4 regions of the Faecalimicrobium sp. JNUCC 81 genome follow, and region 1 is predicted to be linked to each of the others. Evidence: riboswitches for the same ligand, from Rfam matches in the RefSeq annotation. Region 1 holds a riboswitch; each other region holds the start of a gene.

Evidence for each region. A riboswitch is a leader RNA that binds a small molecule or an ion and turns the genes downstream of it on or off. The one in region 1 is predicted to bind cobalamin.
Region 2: linked by a shared signal. The riboswitch ahead of JNUCC81_RS12645 (ATP:cob(I)alamin adenosyltransferase) and the one ahead of JNUCC81_RS10635 (cell wall-binding repeat-containing protein) in region 1 are both predicted to bind cobalamin.
Region 3: linked by a shared signal. The riboswitch ahead of JNUCC81_RS15655 (ABC transporter substrate-binding protein) and the one ahead of JNUCC81_RS10635 (cell wall-binding repeat-containing protein) in region 1 are both predicted to bind cobalamin.
Region 4: linked by a shared signal. The riboswitch ahead of JNUCC81_RS01700 (energy-coupling factor ABC transporter permease) and the one ahead of JNUCC81_RS10635 (cell wall-binding repeat-containing protein) in region 1 are both predicted to bind cobalamin.

The regions. Positions count from the first base shown of each region.
Region 1 is NZ_CM132203.1:2,142,763-2,148,308, reverse strand. It holds gene JNUCC81_RS10640 (response regulator transcription factor) at 15-698, shown strand; cobalamin riboswitch at 1,017-1,190, shown strand; gene JNUCC81_RS10635 (cell wall-binding repeat-containing protein) at 1,425-3,173, shown strand; gene JNUCC81_RS10630 (DUF4430 domain-containing protein) at 3,206-3,964, shown strand; gene JNUCC81_RS10625 (prenyltransferase/squalene oxidase repeat-containing protein) at 3,988-5,546, shown strand, end outside.
Region 2 is NZ_CM132203.1:2,518,019-2,523,564, forward strand. It holds gene JNUCC81_RS12620 (GntR family transcriptional regulator) at 1-293, opposite strand, end outside; gene JNUCC81_RS12625 (DUF3783 domain-containing protein) at 477-893, shown strand; gene JNUCC81_RS12630 (ABC transporter ATP-binding protein) at 965-1,720, opposite strand; gene JNUCC81_RS12635 (FecCD family ABC transporter permease) at 1,726-2,742, opposite strand; gene JNUCC81_RS12640 (ABC transporter substrate-binding protein) at 2,732-3,640, opposite strand; gene JNUCC81_RS12645 (ATP:cob(I)alamin adenosyltransferase) at 3,668-4,177, opposite strand; cobalamin riboswitch at 4,270-4,439, opposite strand; gene JNUCC81_RS12650 (sigma-70 family RNA polymerase sigma factor) at 4,647-5,531, opposite strand.
Region 3 is NZ_CM132203.1:3,157,589-3,163,134, reverse strand. It holds gene JNUCC81_RS15665 (hemoblobin-interacting domain-containing protein) at 1-2,431, shown strand, start outside; gene JNUCC81_RS15660 (FAD:protein FMN transferase) at 2,516-3,550, shown strand; cobalamin riboswitch at 3,662-3,843, shown strand; gene JNUCC81_RS15655 (ABC transporter substrate-binding protein) at 3,981-5,006, shown strand; gene JNUCC81_RS15650 (FecCD family ABC transporter permease) at 5,017-5,546, shown strand, end outside.
Region 4 is NZ_CM132203.1:321,510-327,055, forward strand. It holds gene JNUCC81_RS01690 (AAA family ATPase) at 1-21, shown strand, start outside; gene JNUCC81_RS01695 (nitric oxide reductase activation-like protein) at 50-1,816, shown strand; cobalamin riboswitch at 2,012-2,193, shown strand; gene JNUCC81_RS01700 (energy-coupling factor ABC transporter permease) at 2,394-3,137, shown strand; gene JNUCC81_RS01705 (energy-coupling factor ABC transporter substrate-binding protein) at 3,106-3,393, shown strand; gene cbiQ (cobalt ECF transporter T component CbiQ) at 3,396-4,100, shown strand; gene JNUCC81_RS01715 (energy-coupling factor ABC transporter ATP-binding protein) at 4,087-4,899, shown strand; gene JNUCC81_RS01720 (BMP family lipoprotein) at 5,061-5,546, shown strand, end outside.

The DNA of each region.
Region 1 (5,546 bases):
GAGTGTGAAATAAAGTGTCAAATATATCAATTTTGATATGTGATGCTCAAGAGTCAGTGCATGACACAATGGGAAAATATTTAAAATTAGAGGGGATGAACTATGTATCTGCATATGATGGAGCAGAAACATTATACAAAGCAAATATGATTAAGCCTAATTTAATATTATTAGACTTGATGATGCAAAATATGTCAGGTACTGATGTGTGCAGAGAGATTCGTAAAAATAGTAATGTACCAATTATTATACTTAGTGAGAAATCAGAAACGATAGATAGGATAATTGGTTTAGAATTAGGAGCAGATGATTATATTGCAAAGCCATTTTCAGAAAGAGAAGTTGTAACACGAATAAAGGCAGTGTTAAGGAGAACAGAAAATATAAAAAAAACAAGCAATTATATAAAATATAAAGATCTTGAAATTAATATAGATAGCTATGAGGTATACATAAAAGGAGAGTTAGTAAAAATTACACCAAAGGAAATAAAAATACTTCATATGCTTGTTTCTAATCCAGATAATATATTAAATAGAGAGCATATATTATCTGAAGTTTGGGGGTATGACTATCTTGGAGATACTAGAGTTGTAGATACTCAAATTAAAAGACTTAGGAAAAAGCTTAAACAATATGATTTAAGTTGGAAAATTAAATCAATATATGGAGTTGGATATAAGCTTGCAACATCTTAATAAAAATATATCTGGAGATATATATGTGATAAATAAATTAAAAAGAGAGCTATTTAATAAATTAAATAGCTCTCTTTTTTCGTTTATTTATATGAATTATAGCGAGTACTAAGTCAGTTTTAGATAAATACTTTAGTATATTTTGTAATATTTTATAAAATGTACTATTTATGACACAATTACAACGCAATTATGACACAATTAAAACAATTCACAGATATATAATAATAGTATAGAAAAATTTTTAAAAGTATGTTTTACATAGATTAACTAAAAAAATTATAAGTTATTAATTCAATAAATTATTCAAAATAAAAAGTAAGTATAAATGGTAAAGGTGTAATTATTACTTAATAGGGAATTTGGTTAGATGCCAAAGCTGCCCCAGTAACTGTATTCGATGACGAATTAGCAATACCACTGTGAAAAACGGGAAGGTGCTAAAGAGGATGAATCGTAAGCCAGGAGACCTACCTATACCAAATATATCTTTCTGGGGAGAGATTTTAGAAAATGTAGTATTTTGTTTATATACTACATTAGAATAGCCCTTTCTAGATAGATATTTGTAATAAATATCTATTTTTTTATGCAATAGTTAAAAAAATAGTAGCTATATGCTGATTAATAACTAGTAATTTAAAAGATTATTTAAAATAAGAGGAGGAGATAGTTCTATAAATTTAATTAGGAAAATAAAGCAATTAAATGAGGGGGGAGAAGGAAGTGAGAAATAAGATAGCTAAAAAAATAACTACATTATTAATGACAATAGCTATATGTTTAGTAAGTATACCGATATCTTTTGCAGATTCTCCGAAGGGATATGTGACTATATCTGTAGAGAAATTTACTTTAGGTCAAGGGTACATAAAAGATCCAGTTAAAGTGCCATTTTATGAGGGACAGAGTGTAGCACATTTAATAGATAAATTATTAGGTGGCAAAGATAATTACACAAATACTGGTAGTATAGGAGATACTTCAGGAACTGTAGAAACAGGATTTTATTTAGCAAGTGTAAAAGATGGTTTTGATGGATCTGAAAAAACAAATATACCTAAATACATACTAGATGAAATAGAAAAGGATGGTAACAGTGTTGAATATGAAAGATCAGAACCAGAATTTTTAGGTGAATTTGATTATACCAATATGTCAGGGTGGATGTATTGTGTAAATAACTGGTTCCCAAACTATGGAAGTTCTGTATGTTGGCCTAAAGATGGAGATGTTATAAGATGGCAATTCACTACATATGGATATGGAATGGATATTGGTGCAAATGGATTTGGAGCAGGAAAACCATATGTTGATATAGCTAATAAAGACTTACTTACAAAAGAAGTAGCAGAAATAAACAGTTCATCAGATAAATCTAAAATTCTTTCAAATACTCAAGTTAAAAATGCATATGATAAGGCATATAAAGTTCTTGAAAAAGTAGATTCATCTCAAATAGAAGTAAATAATTCGTTAGAACAACTTAATGATGCTTTAAATGCAGATCCAGAACCACCAGTTACTCCAGACATAAAACCACCAGTAAGACCAAACCCACCAGAGGTTAAGCCTGAGGAAGTAAAAGAAGAAAAAATAATTGGAAATACAAGATATGAAACAGCAGTTAAGGTATCAAAGAGTGGATGGGATAGTGCCAATAACGTAGTAATAGTAAATGGAGATAAATTACCAGATGCACTAGCTGCTACACCATTTGCAAAACAAAAAGATGCACCTATTTTATTGACAAATACAGATAAATTAAATAAAGAAACAAAAGCAGAATTAGAAAGATTACAAGCTAAAAATGCTTTTATAATAGGTGGAGAAAACGTTGTATCTAAAGCTGTCAAAAGCGAATTAGAAAAAATGGGAATAAAAGTAGATAGAATATCAGGAAGTACAAGATTTGAAACATCATTAGAAATAGCTAAAAAGATATCTAATGTATCTGAAATAGCAGTAGTAAATGGAGAAAAAGGACTTTCAGATGCAACTTCAATAGCAGCAGTAGCGGCTAATAAAAATATGCCAATAGTTCTTATGCCGAACAAAGGGACAAACATATATGATCAATTTATTAAAGATAATAATATACAAAAAACATATATAATAGGGCAAACGGGAGTTATATCAACTGAAATAGAAAGTAAACTACCAAATAGTGAAAGAATTGGTGGATTAGACAGAAATGAAACTAATGCTAAGATAATAGAGAAATTCTATACAAGTAGTAAATTAGACAATATGTTTGTATGTAAAAATGGAAGTATTAAGCAAGATCAATTAATAGATGCATTATCAGTTGGTGTATTAGCTGCAAAAGAAAATTCACCAGTTGTTATTGTAGGAAATAGTCTAAGTGAGTATCAAAAAAATGTTCTAAAAAATAAAGAAGTTAAAAAAATGACACAAATTGGAGGAGGATGTGAAAAAGCATTTGAAGATATAAAAGGTTTATATAAGAAATAGGATATAGAAGATTAGATAAGGAGGAAAAAGTAGTGAAAAAGAAAAATATATTTCTAAAATCAGTACTTTCTATGGTGATTTCATTAAGTATATTCCTAGGAAGTATACCGATCTCTTTTGCACAAGAAGCAAAAATGAATACCGAACCTAAGGGACATGTAATTGTATCTGTTGAAAAATTTACCTTAGGGTTAGGGTACATAAAAGATCCAGTCAAAGTTCCTTTTTATGAAGGTGACAATAATGCAGACATACTAACGCGATTGTTGGGGTCTGGAAATTATAAAAATATGGGAGATATTGAATCTTCATTTTATTTATCTAAAGTAAAAGATAATGATACAAGGACTCCTAATGTACCACAGTATATACTTGATAAATGTGGAGAAATAGGAGAAAGAGAAGAGGCAAACTGGTTAGGAGAATTTGATTATACGTTTATGTCAGGATGGATGTATGCTGTAAATAATAGTTTCCCAAATGTTGGAGCATCTGGTTGTATTCCAAAAGACGGAGATGTAATAAGATGGCAATTTACTACTTATGGATATGGGGCTGACATCGGTGGAGATGGATTTGGAGCAGGAGAGCCTTTTGTTAAAATAGCAAACAAAGATAGCCTGACTAGAGAAGTAGCTGAAATAAATAGTGCACCTAATAAAGCTGAGTTGTTAGATAAAAAAGAAGTGAAAGATGCTTATGATAATGCATATAAAGTACTTGAAGTTGTAGATATAGCTCAAAGTAAAGTAGATGTAGCATTAAAAGAGCTTAAGGAAGCTTTAAAATAGACTGTATCAAGGGGGATAATAAAGTGAAAAAGAAAAATAGATTTTTAAAAATAGTAATTTCTATGGTTCTTTCATTGAGTATATTCTTAGGGAATATACCAATGTCTTTTGCACAGATTTTACAAAGTAACATAGATGTGGTTTTACCTAGTGTATCTATTAAAGATGCCATAAATAAAACTGGAGAATATATGTATAAAAATACTCCAGATCCTAAGATAGGTACTATAGGCGGAGAATGGACAATACTTTCACTAGCAAGAAGTGGATATAATGTGCCAAAAGAGTATTATGATAAATATTACGAAAATGTAGTCAATGAATTAACAGCGAAAAATGGTAATTTACACAGCGTAAAATATACAGAATACTCAAGAGTTATATTAGGATTAACATCTATAGGTAAAGATGTTACTAATGTTGGAGGATATAATCTTTTAGAAAAACTTGCAGATTTTAATAAAGTAATAAGACAAGGAATAAATGGACCAATATTTGCTCTTATAGCATTAGATACAAACAACTATGAAATACCAACTGTTGAGGGTGTTAAAAAACAAACTACAAGAGATAATCTTATTGAATATATATTAAGTAAAGAAATAACTCAAGATGATGGAACAATAGGTGGATGGGCTCTTAGTGGAAATACACCAGATCCAGATATAACAGCTATGGCACTTCAATCATTAGCAAAATATAAAGACCAAGAAAAGGTAAAGCCTTATATAGATAGAGCACTTGATATATTATCTAATATCCAACTTGCAAATGGTGGATATGATAGTTGGGGAAGTCTAAACTCTGAGAGTATAGCACAAGTAATAGTAGCTCTTACTGCTCTTGGAATAGACCCTAAAACAGATTCTAGATTTATAAAAGGTGATGGAAACTGGGTAATACCTGCGATAATGGAATTTTACGTAGAAGGTGGAGGATTTAAACACACACTAGATGGAACTGTCAACGCAATGGCTACAGATCAAGGAGCATACGCACTTGTTGCATATAATAGATTTGTAGAAGGTAAAAACAGTCTTTATAATATGACAGATGAATTTAGTGAAATACCAAAAGTACTATATGTAGATAAAATAGATAAATCTGTAGAAAATACAGTAAATTACTATAAAGGATTAAATCATGTATTATCTTGGTGGGATATGTTAGCTCTTACATCAGCAGGAGAAGATATAATAAAATCATCATATAAGCTGCCTGAATGGACATCAAATATAATAACTACAAATACATCAGTAACAAGTGATGCAGGATACTTATTAGGATTAGTTTCAAGAGGAGAAAATCCAAATAGTTATACTGATAAAAAAGTAAACTTGAGCAAAATATTAGCAGACAAGCAAGATAAAAATGGAAACTTACCAGGAGGAGTGAATTCTCAAATTTGGGGGATGATAGCTCTAGAAGTAACTGATGAATATTATGATAGAGAAAAAGCATTAGATTCATTAATATCAAACCAACTAAATAATGGTGGATTTGCATTCTTTGGAAATCAGGCAGATCCAGATATGACAGGTATGGCATTAATATCACTATCATTTTTTAAAGGAAATGAAAA
Region 2 (5,546 bases), 380 kb from region 1:
AAATTTTTTATAAATGAATTTTTAAATTGCTCTTTTCTAGATATTTTTATAATCTGTTTTGCACCTTCACATACAAACATACCAATACCCCTTTTTTTATATAAAATATTTTTATCAACTAATATATTTATCCCTTTTAGTACTGTAGCTGGATTTATCTTATATAGCTTTGATATTTCTGTAGTTGATGGAATCTGTTCATTCTCTTTAATATCATCAGTTAATACTGTGTCCTCTATAGTTTTTGCTATTTGTATAAATATAGGTTCATCATCATTTAATATAAGTTTCATATGCACCTCCTGATTAATTTTCTTTAATTAATCAGTTAGTTACTTAAGTAACTAACTATAACTCAATAATATCTATTATTTCATTGTGTGTCAAAATATTTTTTAATTTTCGTAAAAAAATATTTAAAAACTTATATTTCTGGGTAATAATTATTATTATATAAATACAAAAGGAGAATATTTATGAGTTTTGAAAAAATGAATAATGTTGAAATAGATAATGAAACAAGAAGCTTTGTTATTTTATATAACTTTAATACTAAAGAAGCTAGTATGATAAAAAATATATGTAATATGTTTGGAATAAGAGACCAGGTTATACTTTCACCTAAAAATGCTAATTCTACAATACGAAATATAATTGATAATAATATAGACAGCACATGTGAAAGTGGTATAAATCAAAAGGCTATGGTTTTTAATAATGTAGTTCATATGAAAGTTAGTGCTTTTATAGATAGCCTTAAGACGTTTAGAATTAATAGACCTCTTATCGCTGTTACTACAGAAGGAAATATTGATTGGAGCTTAGACACTTTAATTTCTCATTTACTAGAAGAAAGAATTGCTATGAAATCTGGGAAAACAGTAAAACACTAAACTTAAAATTATATAAAGGGGTGTAAATTCAGATTTTCCTTTAATAAAAAAAGTGAGAGTAAATTTTAAATTTACTCCCACTTCTTTAATATATTAACCATAAATTTTTTTATATCTAAATCGTATATATCCTTTAATTTTTCTTCATTAAGTACTTTTGATGGCTTCCCATAAGATACAACTTCTCCATTATTTAATAACAAAACATTATCTGCTGTATATTGAACTAAATTCAAATCGTGTAATACACCTACAGCAATTTTATTATTTGCTTTAGTCCAATCTTTTAAATGCTCTAAGAGCTCTATTTGGTACTTTAAATCAAGATGATTAGTAGGTTCATCTAATAATATCACATCTGGATTTTGTGCAAATGTTCTTGCTAAAAATACTCTTTGAAGTTGTCCTCCTGATAATTCACTTATCATTTTATCTTTAGAATCTAAAAGACCTACTTTTTCTATGCTGTCTAGTATTATTTCTTTATCTTTTTTACCTAGATTATAAAATGCACCTTTAGAGTATGCATATCTTCCAAGAGATACTGTTTCATATACTGTATACGGAAAATGTATTTGTGAAATTTGGCTCATTAATCCAACTTTCTTAGCCAATTCTTTTCTATTTAATGAAGATACTTCCTTAGAATCTATTTTTATACTACCTCTATAGTTAATTATATTAGCTATAGATTTTAAAAGAGTACTTTTTCCACAACCATTTGGACCTACTATACATAGATTTTCTCCTCTATTTACAGTAAAGCTTACATCTTTTACTATATCTATATCTTCATATCCACTATAAATATCTTTTATTTCTAACATAAAACTCACCTAGCTTTTTTAAAGTATACCCATGCAAAGAACGGTGCTCCAAATATAGCAGTTATAGCTCCTACTGGTAACTCTGATGGAGAAACTATAGTTCTTGCTATAAGGTCTGTTATTACCATTAAACAACCACCAAATACAAATGACATCGGCACAACATATTTATGATTTGATCCAAATATTTTTCTTACTACATGAGGTGCTATTAAATCTACAAATCCTATCGTCCCACTTAAAGAAACAGCTCCTCCTGTAAGTATTGTTGAATAAATGAATAATTTCTTTTTTACTTTCTCAGTATCAACTCCAATTGACTTTGCTTGTTCTTCTCCAAAAGTAAGTATATCCATTTCTCTAGTATATTTAAGAACCCCAAACATACCTATTATAAAAAATGGCATTATCAGACCTACATAAGACCATCCCTTCATGGCAAAGCTTCCCATTTGCCAAAGAGATATGCTTTTTAAATCATTAGAAAATAATGCAGTTAAAGTTGTAAGTAATGCATTTACAAATAAAGATAGTACCATACCACAAAGTATTATCGTATTGTTTGACATTGTCTTATCTATTTTTGATGAAAATTTAATTACCGAATAAACAGTTCCAAGTCCAAATAAAAAGCCTATTATAGGAAGTGTATAAGCTCCTAGTAACGGAACAGAAATACCACTAACTATTATAAGCCCCGCTCCTAAAGATGCACCTGAAGATACACCTAGTGTATAAGGTGATGCCAATTGGTTTTTTAGTATAGATTGAACTACTGCACCACTAGATGCTAGGCAGCCTCCTACTATAAATGCTAGTAGTACTCTTGGTAATCTAAGCTTCCAAACTATTGAAACATTTTTAGGATCTATTCCTTCTCTCAATGATATATTGAATAATTTATTACTAATTACTGATATTGTATCTAAAATATTAATATTAGAACTTCCTATAGAAGTTCCAATACCAATAATTATAAATACTATTATTATGCTTAGTAATACTTTTTTCTTATTTTCCATATTTCTCTGGATAAATTGCTTTAGCCATTTGATTTAAAGCTAATATTATTTTGTGAGATGGACGAGAAGCTGAATTTTTGTCTATTTGGTAAATCTTATTTTCTTTTACTGCTGTTATATTTTCAAAGCCATCACGTTTTTTTATTTCATCAATAGGATTTTCTATGTAATCTACATTTGTTAATATTACGTCTGGATTTTTATCTATCACAGCTTCAGCGCTTGGTGATATCCATCCATTTTCATCTTTGAATACATTTTCAGCGCCAATTATTTCTATCATTTGATTTAAAAATGTTGAATTTCCAAACGTAAATAGGCTTGGAGCTGGTGATATTTCAAAGTAAACCTTTTTCTTATCATTTATAGTTTTTCCTATTTTTGATATTTCATCTATTTGAGATTTCATATCTGATATTAAGGTTTGTCCTTTATCTTGCACTCCTAATATATCAGATATAAATTCTATATCTTTATATATTCCGTCTATACTATCACTGCTTGGTATATAAACAACTGGAATGCCTGACTCACTTATAACTTTAAATGGATCTTCACTTGAGCCTGTCTTATTATGCCCAGATGCTATTATTATGTCTGGTTCTAACCCTATTATTGTTTCTGCATCTGGACTTGAAAAATCTATTTTTGCTAAATCCTTATTAACACCTTTAACATCACTTGAATATTTATCTATTGCAACTAATTTATCACTTAATCCAAGGTCTACTATTACTTCTGTATTTGATGGTGCTGTTGAAATTATTTTGTCTATTTTTTTAGGTATATTTACCTTTGTTCCTTCTCTGTCTGTAACTTCTTTTTTATTATCAGTGCTACATCCAACCATAATAAACATCATAAATACCATTAAAATTGATAAAAACTTTTTTTTCATTTGTTCTCTCCTTAACTTTTAACTCTCTTACTTATAGTTTCTACTTATAAATTCTGTTTCTTCTAAACCATTATCTTTATTAAACTTAAGTGCTAGTACAAAGAAATATCCTGAAAAAAGATTTGTAAAATCAAATAACAAATCATCTACCTTATTTCCTTGTTCCTGATATCTACTTAATAGCCTAACTAATGATTTACATTTACTTCTTATAACATGGCAATATCCTGCTTCGGTGCATCCTTGTGGAAGTATAAATTTATTAAATCTGTCTTTTACTTCTTCTTGAATCTCTAAAAATCTTTTTTCTAGCCATATTAATTCTTCTTGTGTAACTGTAGTCTTTGTTCTTATTGATGGATTTATATGATACATCAATTCATTTATTTTACTAAGTTCATCTTTCATATCGTCATCTGTTATAAATGATCTTAAAAGACCTATAATACTTGAAATTTCATCTGTTAAAATCTCAAAATCACATCTTAAATCTAAAGACTTGTCATATAAGAAAGGGTATGCTAAATATTTGCTCATTTTATTCCTCCTTTCTCAATTTAAATTAAGTAAGATGCTAAATATATTAAGTTTTTATTATTATATTTGCATCTAACACCTTACCCTCAGCAGATATTAGTATATATTAGGCAGTTCTCCCGACTTAACTTCATCCTACGATCTAGCCTTCCCGAAAAATTCAGTGGCATTTAAGATTTCGTCCATATCACGGTTACTGGGGTAGTTTGGAAACCTCATCCAATTCTCTTTTAAGTAATACACCTAATACTTTATATAATTATTTTATAAGACCTACTAGCTTAATACAAGCAATAAGTTTTCTAATAATAATATCTATCAATATAATTATTTATTTTTATTATTTAAATGATTTCCAATGTATTTTATGCTATCATTTATTTTAAGAAGTACCTTTCCATATTTACCCTAAAATTAAAATATAAACCAAAAATAAAGCAGGCAAAATTCACCTACTTTATTTTATAAATTAATAAAAATGTTTTAATTGTTTTAATCTACTTGGATGTCTTAGTTTTCTTATTGCTTTTGCTTCAATTTGTCTTATACGTTCTCTTGTTACTCCAAATACTTTTCCTATTTCCTCTAATGTTTTTGGAGTATCATCATCTAATCCAAATCTCATTCTAAGTACCTTTTGTTCTTGGTCACCAAGTCCTGTTAATAATTCCTCTATTTTTTCCCTTAAGTTCTTTTGCTCTACTTCATGAATTACTACATCTGCAAAATTAGCATCTGATGGTATAAATTCAACTAAACTACTATCTTCGTCTTCTTTTATAGGCGTATCTAATGATACTATATTTTTATCCCTCTTTAATATATCTATAACCTTTTGAACATCAAGGTCACATACTTCTGCTATTTCATCTAAGCTAGGTTCTCTTTGAAGTACATTTGAAAGTTCTTGTTTTTTTCTTTTTACAAAGTTTATTCTTTGATGAAGATGAACAGGTATTCTTATAGTATTTTCACAGTCATCTATGTATCTTGTTATGCTTTGTTTTATCCACCATGTAGCATAAGTACTAAATTTATATCCTTTTTTATAATCGTATTTATCAACAGCTTTTATAAGTCCAATGTTACCTGCTTGAATTAAATCAAGCATATCTACACTCTCTTTTCTGTATTTCTTAGCAATACTTACAACTAACCTATAGTTTGCATTTATAAACTGCTCCTTAGCTTCAGGTGAAGAGTTAATTATTGCTTTTGCTAATTCAACTTCCTCTACTGCAGACAACATTTTGTACTCTTCAATTTCTTTCAAGTACATTTTCATCGCATTCGATGTATTTGATGAATCCCCATAAATATAGTTTTCATAAGTATGTTCTCTTTTAGCCCCCATAATCTAACCCCTTCT
Region 3 (5,546 bases), 1.0 Mb from region 1:
GATAAAATCAAAAGGGTACAATGATTTAGATATAACTATAGAGATAGTAAAACCAGCAAGAAAAGTAGAACTTTCAGGTGATTTTAATTTCTGGGCTAATAATGAACTGGTATTTAGATTAAAAGATTTTACTTATGCTATACAAAATCCAGTTTATGAAATCTTACTAGATGGAAAAGTTATAGAAGGAAATTGCATTGACTATCATGTAATATCAGATTTAATCAGATTAGAAAATGATGCTCTAGGTAAACTTACACCGGGTAAACATAGTATAACTATTAAAGCATACGGATATGAAGATTCTACTAAAGAATTTTACCTAGAAGAAGCACCGGAAGGTAGTAGTAACCCATCTATGAATCATGAAAAAGGAAATTCTAAATTAAGTATAAATAATGCTTCTATATCAAGTATAGATACCATATCAAGTGCAAGTGGTGGAGGTGGTAGTACTGGAGGAAGCTTAATGATGAGAGCTAATATAATATATGATTTTGACTTGATTTCAAATGCTATGATTCTTAGAAATTTAAGAATGGGTACAGACTACTCAAATGAAGTTTTATCTTGGTGGGCAGCTATGACAAAAGATGCTGTATTAACTAATGAATCTGAGAAAGTAATAAGTTATCAAAGCTATAAAAATGCTGTAAATGAAGCGGCCATGAAAGGTAAGTATTTAACATTTAAAAGTTACTATGATAGCGTAAAAGAAAGTAATTACTTAAATGGACCATACCAAATTAAATATATGTTAGAAAATGGATTATTTGGAGATGTACAATTGTATTCGCAAGAAAATTTAAAAATAGCACCTAAATTATCAATTGAAGGTAATATTGAGGATGGATTAAAAATTAACATTGATAATGATAATCAATATACTGAAAATATAGAAAGAGTTTTAGTAGGCATGAATGAACTCTCAAAAGATAGTTATAAAATTGAAAACTCAAAAATAACAATTACCGATACATCTAAATTTAGTAGGGATGAAAATATTATCAAGCTAGTAGCAAAAGGATACAAAGATAATATAATATCTGTAAACTTAAGAAATAAAGAAGTAGATTTAAAAGCTAGTAAAGATAATAATGGAAATATATTAATAAAATTTGATAAAGACTTTAAGAGCAATGTAGTAGGCTTATCACTTAATGGAAAATCATTATTAAGTGATTCTCAAGTTGGTGGTAATGGCGATTATTACTATATAGGAGAAACTTTAGTTTTAAGAAATAAATTATTTGAAAATAAAGAAGATCAACAACAAACTATGATAGTGAAAGCGAATAAATATGATGATTCTAGCTTATCATTTATTCCTAAAAAATTAGAAATAAAAAGTGTAGAAAAGCTGGATATACCTAATTTTGTTAAGTTAAATGAATCAAATAAATTTAATAAAAATGAAAGTGTATTAATAGATGTAGAAGATGTTACTGATGGAAAGTATAGAAAAGACATAACAAATATTTTAGTAAATGGTAAAAATGTAGAGTATACTGCATCTAAAGATAATTTCTATTCAATTGAAATAGCAGGTACAGTTTTTAATGAGGAAAATAATTATGAAATAACAATAAAAACTAATAATTATAAGGATTTTGTTATAAATAAAAGAATAGGTAAACAAGAAGAATCTAAGCCAGAAATTACCGTAGATACAAAAAAAATACCTGCTCCAGAAATAATATTTGAAAAAGATATGTTTAGAAAAAATATAATTAAATCTAATGATAAAGATTATTTAAATAGTATTGATAGCATAAAAATTAATGGAAAAAGCTTAACAAAAGCATCAAATTCATACAGCAGTGATGGTTGGATTTTAGACAAAGATAAAATTATAATATTTAATGAATTAATAGGAGGAAGTGAAATAACTCTAGAATCAAGTTTATATGCAGATAACTCATATAAGGTGCCTAAAAAATCAGTAGAAAATATAAAGTTATCTAAAAAGAATAATGGTAATTCTGTATTTTCACATTCAGACTATAATTGGACTGAAAATGTAGAAGTAAGTATAAATGGAAAAATATTAAAAAATAATGAAGAAGTTAGAGCTGATTATGGTCAAGTTACGGTATTAGTTCCATTATCTATAAATGATAATATACTTATAAAATCAGAAGGATATAATGACTATATATACAATGTTCAGTTAGTTGATAATAAAGTAAAATCTAATAAAAATACGTTCACAGGTAGTTATACATTTACTTCATCTAATAATGGGTGGAGTGAATCTATAACTAGTGTACAAATAAATGGGGAAGAAATTGAAAAAACATCAGAGATAAACCCGACTAAAGGATATAAGTTTAACTACTCTGGAGGAATAGATTTATATAATCAGCTAAATTCCGGTGATATAGTAACAATAAAATCAGATGGATACACTGACTATACTTATACATTTTAAAATTAAGTATAATATATAAATATAATAGTAATAGTAATACGAAACCACATAGTTTCGTATTACTATTGATTATGAGAGGGAAGCATGAAAAAAATATATTTAATAGTTATATTATTGTTAGGAGTATTATCTATAGGATGTGAGAAAAAAGAATATAGTAGCTATGATATGGATGTATTCGCTATGGGATCTTATATAAAAATTAGCATATATTCACAAGAAAAAGTAGATGATAAAGTTTTTGAAAGAATGGAAAATGCTATAAGAGATGTAGATCATAAAATGTCTATCAATGACAAAAACGTAGAAAGTGAAGTCGACAAGATAAATGAGAAAGCTGGAACTGAATTTGTAAACGTTAGTAAAGAAACTTTTGAATTAATTGAGCGAGGCATAAAGTATAGTAAAGAAACTAATGAAAATTTAGATATAGCAATAGGTCCTGTAGTTAAATTATGGAATATTGGATTTGAAGATGCTAGCTTGCCAGATGATTTAGATATAAAAAATGCTTTGAGTTTAGTTGATATAGATAAAATATCATTAAATAAAAAAGAAAGCTCTATTATGCTAAAACAAAAAGGTATGATGATTGATTTAGGGGCAATAGCAAAAGGATATGTAGGAGAGAAATTAAAAAGTATTATTTTAGATAGTGGATATAAACATGCAGTTTTAAATATAGGTGGAAACATATTATGTATAGGAGAAAAAGTTGATTCTAGCCCATACAAGGTAGGAATAAGAGATGGAAAAAAATCTAAAAATGATGTCATAGGAGCATTAGATGTAGCAAATAAATCAGTAGTAACATCAGGAATATATGAACGAAATTTTGTAAATAATGGGAAACTATATCACCATATATTAGATAGAAAGACAGGATACCCTGTAGAAAATAATTTACAAAGTGTTTCTATTATATCGGATGATTCTACATATTGTGATGCATTATCGACAGCGATATTCTCTATGGGGCTTGATAAAGGTTTAGAATATGTAAATGATAAGAGTGACGTAGAAGCTATTTTTGTGACAAAGGATAATAAGGTTTATCTTACAAGTGGTATAAAAGGAAAGTTTAAATTAACTTCAGAAGAATATAATTTACAACCGTAAAAAATCTGACAATGTTTTCAATAAAAATACAATAATTAATTAAAATACCCAATAATATAGAAAAAAAACATAAATTCTATTATAATTATATATAAAGTAATAAAATTATTACTATATATGGATAATATTGGTTTTAGTGTGAATTAAAAAGGAAGATGGATGAGATTTCCACACAGTGCCGCTACTGTAATTAAGGAGTGCTAACTTACTATGTCACTGAATTTATAATTTGGGAAGGCTAGTTAGTGCGATGATTTATAAGTCAGGAGACTTGCCAGTATTAAAATATCGATACTCTTCGGTACAAAGAGAGATATAAGACATAAATAAATATCAATAAAGTGTCATTACTGAGAGTGTCCTTATATTATATCTATAGACAGTTATAATTTTTTACAAATTATAATTTAGATACAAAATGGAGGATGACATGAAAAAAATTAAGCAAATGATGGTATTTTTATTAAGCTTCATATTTATAATTGGAGCTGTTGGATGTAGCCCAACAAATGAAAAAAAGGATGAAGGTAAAAGCAACTCAAAGGTGGAAGAATCAGCAAATAAAGATTCTCACTACCCAGTAACTATTACAACTTATAATTATAAAAAAGAGCCAGTTGAAATAACTTTTAATAAGGCTCCTGAAAAAGTTGTAGCTATATATCAAAATTCAATTGAAACAATGTTAGCATTAGGATTAGAAGATAAAATAGTTGCAGCAGCAGGTCTTGACCATGATGTAAAAGATGAATATAAAGAAGCATTTAAAAAAGTGAAATATTTAGAAGAATTTACACCATCAAAAGAAAGTATAATAATGGAAAAACCAGATTTTATATTAAGTTGGTATTCATTATTTGATGAAAAAAGACTAGGTGAAGTAGATTATTGGCACAAGAACAATATAAATACATATATGTCTTTAAATAGTGGTGTAAAAGATGAAAAAACAATAGAAAATGAAATAACAGATATATTAAATTTAGGAAAAATATTTAATGTTGAAGATAAAGCTCAAGAGCTGGTAAATAAAATAAATAAAAAGGTTGAGGAAGTATCTAAATCTGTAGAAGGTAAAGAAAAACAAAGCACTTTAATTGTTGAGTTTGGTAAAGATCAAATGATTACTTATGGAGCGAATTCATTAGGTGGAGATATGATAAAAACATTAGGAGCAAATTTATTAAATCCTCAAGGGAAAGCAATTAATGAAGAAGATTTAATAAACTTAAATCCAGATTCTATATTTGTTGTATACATGGATAGATCAGATGAAAAGGTTCCTAAGCAAGAAGTAAATAAGATATTAGAAAATAAGGCGTTAAAAAGCTTAAATGCAGTTAAAAATAAAAGAGTTTATGCGATACCTTTAGGAGATATGTACTCTAGTGGTATAAGAACTATTGATGGTATAAATACTTTTGCAAAAGGATTATATCCAGACTTAAAAAACTAGGAGAGTCATAATGGAAAAAGAAATTTATATTAAAGATGGAAACTCTAATATATTTAAAGGAACACCTATTTATATAGGTGTTTCTATATTTTTATTAATACTATTATTTTTATCAGTAGGCCTTGCAGTTACACTTGGTTCTGTTGATATAAGCATAAAAGAAGTATATGATATTATTTTTTATAAACTATTTAATATTGGACAATCAGAAATCCTAGGTAATGGAGCTATTCATGATGTTGTGTGGCTTATAAGGCTTCCAAGAATTGTATTAGCAATATGTGTAGGTATGGGATTATCAGTAGTGGGAATAGTAATGCAAGCTATTGTAAAAAATCCACTAGCAGATCCTTATATATTAGGGGTATCATCAGGAGCATCATTAGGAGCTACAATAGCTGTCATGTTTGGAGTTGGTTCAATATTAGGAAGTAATGCAATTGGAGTTTCTGGTTTTATTGGAGCATTTATAGCATCTATACTAGTTCTTGTTATATCAAATATTGGAGGAAGAGCAAATTCTATAAAACTTCTATTAGC
Region 4 (5,546 bases), 1.8 Mb from region 1:
TTAAATAAAGCTTTATTATAAGTAAAAATTTATTTAGGTAGGAGATATTATGAAATGGATATATAGTGATTATGAATTTGAAAACAGAATAAATAATTTATCTTGGACTATATCAGGCAAATATGATGAAGATGTAAGTATTTCAAATCAAGATTATAATTCTAAAGAAGTTGCCATGTATTTTGCTATAATGGCTGGTGCTAGACATAAATACATAGAATGGGATTTAGTAAAAAAATATATAATTAATAGAGTTAAAGGTGGATATGATTTATCTACTATTTTGAGTTTAGTTCAAATTGTATTAAATAAAGTTGTAGAATCGAAGGTTATGATAGATAGGCCAGGAGTAGAAGATATAAGAAGTAAAGCGTATAAAGATATTATCTCTGGGTTTAGTAAGATATACAATGAAGATATATTACAAAAGATTAAATATGCAAATGTATTAGAAGGAATGGGTAAGCATCCGGTAGTAGATGGGCTTACACGAAGAATAATGAACAGCATTAAAGAGATAGATGTAAATAAAAATATAGTAGATATTTTACAAGACATAGATAAAGTATATTTAATGTATTTTGAACAGATATTGCAAGGTGAAGATATTAATAAAGAATATAATTATAAAACTAAAGATAATATAAATTTTGATACATTTTCAGATTTTATGTATGAAGAACTTTATAACAATGAAAAAAATTTTATAGAAAATGAAATACAAGAATTATCATCTTCTATATTAGTTGAAAGCATAGGTGAAATGTATATAAAAGAATCTTCAAACTCAGCCAATAGAGTTATATATGTAGATGAAGAAATGGTTAATAAAATATATGAGAAAATAGAACATTACTATGGAAAATCATATAAAAATAAATCAGAGATAAAAAAGATAGAAAGTAAAAATTGTAGAGGTGTCCATGAGGGATGTAGAATTCATTTTACAGATGGAGTTTTAAGAAGTGAATGTAGTAATGTTGCTCAGATAAAATATGCTACAAGACAAAAAGAAAATAATATAAGTAAATTTAGAGATAAGGTTAAAATTCATAGAAGAAATATAGCCAAATTAAAGGATAGCTTATCAAGAATATTAATAGAAGAGAGTGAAAGTAGCAGAGTATATTCAGATTGTGGAACGGTATATGCTTCTAGAGCATGGAGAGCATCTAGGAGTAATAATAATAAAATATTTTATAAGGATATAGTTAGCGAAAAAGGAAAGTATGTAATAGATATATTATTAGATGCTAGTGGATCTCAAAGCAGGAATCAAGCTAATGTTGCAACTCAAGGATATATAATAGCAAGAGCACTAACTATGGTTGGTATACCAAATAGGGTAATGGGTTTTTCTAGCTTTATGGATTATACAATACTAAAACGATTTAAAGACTATGAAGATTCAATAGATAGTAGTGAAAATATATTTGAGTACTTCTGTGCAGGTAATAATAGAGACGGGTTAGCCATAAAATCTACATGTGATGGATTATTAGAAAGAGGCGAAGAAAATAAAATACTTATAGTTCTAAGTGATGGAAAACCTAATGACGTTAAAATCGGTAAGGATAGAGAAAGAACTATAAGAGGAGAAATGTCTTATAAAGGCAATGTAGGAGTATTAGACAGTGCAAAAGAAGTAAGAATTGCTAGGCAAAAAAGAATTTTGGTATTAGGGGTATTTACAGGTAAGGAAAGTGAACTAGGTTCAGAAAGATTAATATATGGAAAAGATTTTATATACACAAAAAATATAGATCGATTTTCTGATATAGTATCAATGTATTTAAAGAAAATTATTAGGGATTAATAAAAATAGCATATAAAAATTATATTTAGCATAAATTTAAGTAAAATATAATTTCTTATAAAAATAAAAAATTTGTAAAAAATTTGAAAAATAAGAAGGAATATAAAAATATATATAGAATATATTATATAAATGATTAGCCAATAATTTAACAAAGTGTATATATGTGTAATATATAATATGTAATTATAAAAAATAATATAAAATATTATAGGTTCTTGAAGAAAGATTAATAGGGAAAGAGGTTAAAGTCCTCTGCAGCCCCCGCTACTGTAAAGCTAACGAAACTTAAACTTAAGCCACTGTGATTATCATGGGAAGGCTAAGGAGTAGGATGATGCTAAGCCAGGAGACCTGCCTAATAATATTTAAGTAATTTCTTCGGGGAGGGAGAAAGTTTCTTGAAAGTATACAATATTAGTATTGTTAAAAGAAGCCTAACTCAACCGTTAGGCTTTTTTCTATTGGAAATATAATTCCTTCTAGGGTGAAATAAGCTTAAATGCATATGATCAGATAAAATAACAATTTATATGGCGAATCATTAAGTAAATAGCTAAAGAAAGAAGGGGAAATTATGAAAAAACTAAAGCTAATATTAGCATCAGCATTTCTTTTAATCGTATTAAACCCGATTAACTCTAATGCAATGCACATAATGGAAGGATTTTTGCCAATGAAGTGGTCCATTATGTGGAGTGTAATATTCATACCATTTTTATTAATAGGATTAAAATCTATAAACAAAGTAATTAAAGAAGAGCCTAAGAAAAAAGTACTTTTAGCTCTATGTGGAGCATTTGTATTTGTACTTTCAGCTTTAAAAATACCATCATTAACAGGAAGCTGTTCACACCCAACAGGAGTTGGTTTAGGAGCAATATTATTTGGACCAAGTGTAATGGTTGTATTAGGTACAATAGTACTATTATTCCAGGCACTACTCCTAGCTCATGGTGGACTTACAACTTTAGGAGCGAATGCATTTTCTATGGCAATAGTAGGTCCTATAGTATCATTTTTATTATATAGATTCTTAAAGAAGAGAAATGTAAAAACTGGAACTAATGTATTTATAAGTGTTGCACTTGGAGATTTAGCTACATATACAATAACTGCTATACAATTAGCGGTAGCATTCCCTGATCCTTCAGGTGGGATAATGGCATCAGCTACTAAATTTTTAGGAGTTTTCTTTATGACTCAAATACCAATAGCAATAGCAGAAGGTATATTAAGTACTATAATGTATAATTTAATAACTGCAAAAGAAGGGAAAGGAGTTGATTATGATGAATACAAATGCGAAATCAGTGAATAAAACTAATTGGCTATTGCTTTTATTAGCAGTAGTGCTTATTATAACTCCTCTAATACTAAACTCAGGAGCTGAATACGGTGGAGCAGATGGAGAAGCAGAAGACCTAATAGGTCAAATAAATCCAGGATATGAGCCATGGTTTAATAGTCTATATGAGCCACCAAGTGGAGAAATAGAAAGTTTATTATTTTCAACGCAAGCAGCATTAGGAGCAGGAGTGATAGGTTACTACTTAGGTAGCAGAAGGAGAAAATAAATATGCTTTTAATTGATAAATATGCATATACAAATAAATTAAGTAATATAAATCCAAAAATAAAGGTTGGTATAGGGACAATTTTTTTAATTGTCTCTATGCTAACACATAGTATATTAATACTATCAAGTATAATGATATTAATGAGTTTATCTATTGTTTGCATTGCTAAAATAGATTTAAAAAGTTACTTGAAGCTACTTAAAATACCGATTTACTTTTTATTTATGGGAATAATAATTAATTTAATAAATATATCATTTAATCATGAAAATTTACTATATAGTTTTAAGATTTTTAATTTATATATAGGAGTATCAAGTCAATCTTTAAATACATCATTATATTTGTTGTTTAGATCAATGTCTTGCTTAATGTGTGTATACTTTTTTGTTCTTACAACACCTTTTAATCAATTACTATTTTTATTAAAAAGTCTTCATATATCAGATACAATAATAGAGCTATCAATGCTTACATATAGATTTATATTTATATTTTTAGAAGAAGTTTCAGATATTAGAAAATCTCAGGAATTAAGATTTGGATACATAAATTTAAAGACATCATATAAATCGATTGGACTTCTTGGAAATTTATTATACAAAAGAATGATGAAAAGATACGAAGACATGTCTATATCTCTAGATATGAAACTGTATGATGGAAAATTTCAGATAGTAGGGGATGAAAATGTTTACGATTAATAACTTAACATACAATTACGAAAAAAATTCAAAAGCACTATCAAATATTAATATGAATTTTTCAAAAGGAAATATAATAGGAATAATAGGATCAAATGGATCTGGTAAATCGACTTTATTTATGAACTTAATGGGGATTTTAAAACCAACATCTGGAGAAATTTTATTGGATGGAAAAAAATTAAAGCATGATAAAAAAAGCTTATACAATCTTAGAAAAGATGTTGGCATAGTGTTTCAAGATCCAGAAAAACAAATATTTTACTCAAGAGTATATGACGATTTAGCTTTTGCTTTAAGAAATATTGGTACAGAAGAAACAATTATAAAAGAGAAAATAAGAAGAGCTTTAATAGCCGTTAATGGAATAGATTTTATAAATAAACCAGTTCACTTTTTAAGCTATGGACAAAAAAAGAGAGTAGCAATAGCATCAGTAATAGCTATGGAAAATAAAATGGTTTTATTAGATGAGCCAACAGCAGGATTAGACCCAATAAGTACAAAGCATATAGTAGAAATAATTAAAAATTTAAAAGATAGAAATGTGAAGGTAGTTATATCAAGTCACGATATGAATTTAATTTATGAAATATGTGACTATGTATATATTTTAGATAAAGGAAAAATTACTCAAGAAGGAATTACAGAAGATGTATTTACTAATGAAGATAATATAATTAAGGCAGGTCTAGAATTACCTTGGTTAGTAAAAGTACATAAAAATATGGAAATTCCATTATTTAAAAATGAAGAGTTGTTGTATGAGTATTGGAAAAAATCAGTACTCAATAATTAATTAGCCCTAAACCTATTTAAATATAAATTAAATAATGATTGCCTATGTTTTGATAAACCTTAGTAGAAAAATACTAAGGTTTATTTTTTTGTGCATTTACAACTGTAAAGACAGATGTTAAAATCATGATGATGACTTAAATATTTTAAGGGGGATAAAATATGGGAAAATTAAGAAAGTATTTTACAGTTATTACTATGTCAATTATATTATTAGTAAATATTGTTGGGTGTAGCTCTACAAAAAAAGAGGAAGAATTAAAATCTGATAAAAAGGATGATTTTTCAGTAGGTATAGTATTGGGAGAAGGAGGAGCTAATGATCAATCATTTAATCAATCATCATTAGAAGGTTTAGAAAAAGCTAAGAAGGAATTAGGAATAAAAGGTACATATTTAGAGTCTACTCAAGATGCGGATTATGCTCCAAATATAGAAACATTTATAGACCAAGATGTAGATTTAATAATAGGGGTAGGATATACAACTGCAGAATCAATGCTAAATGCGGCTAATCTTTATCCTGAAAAGAAATTTGTAATAATAGACCATAATTATGAGGAAGATGGACAAGAAATACCTAAAAATATGATATGTGCAACTTTTGATGAAAGAGAAGCATCATATTTAGTGGGTATAATTGCAGCT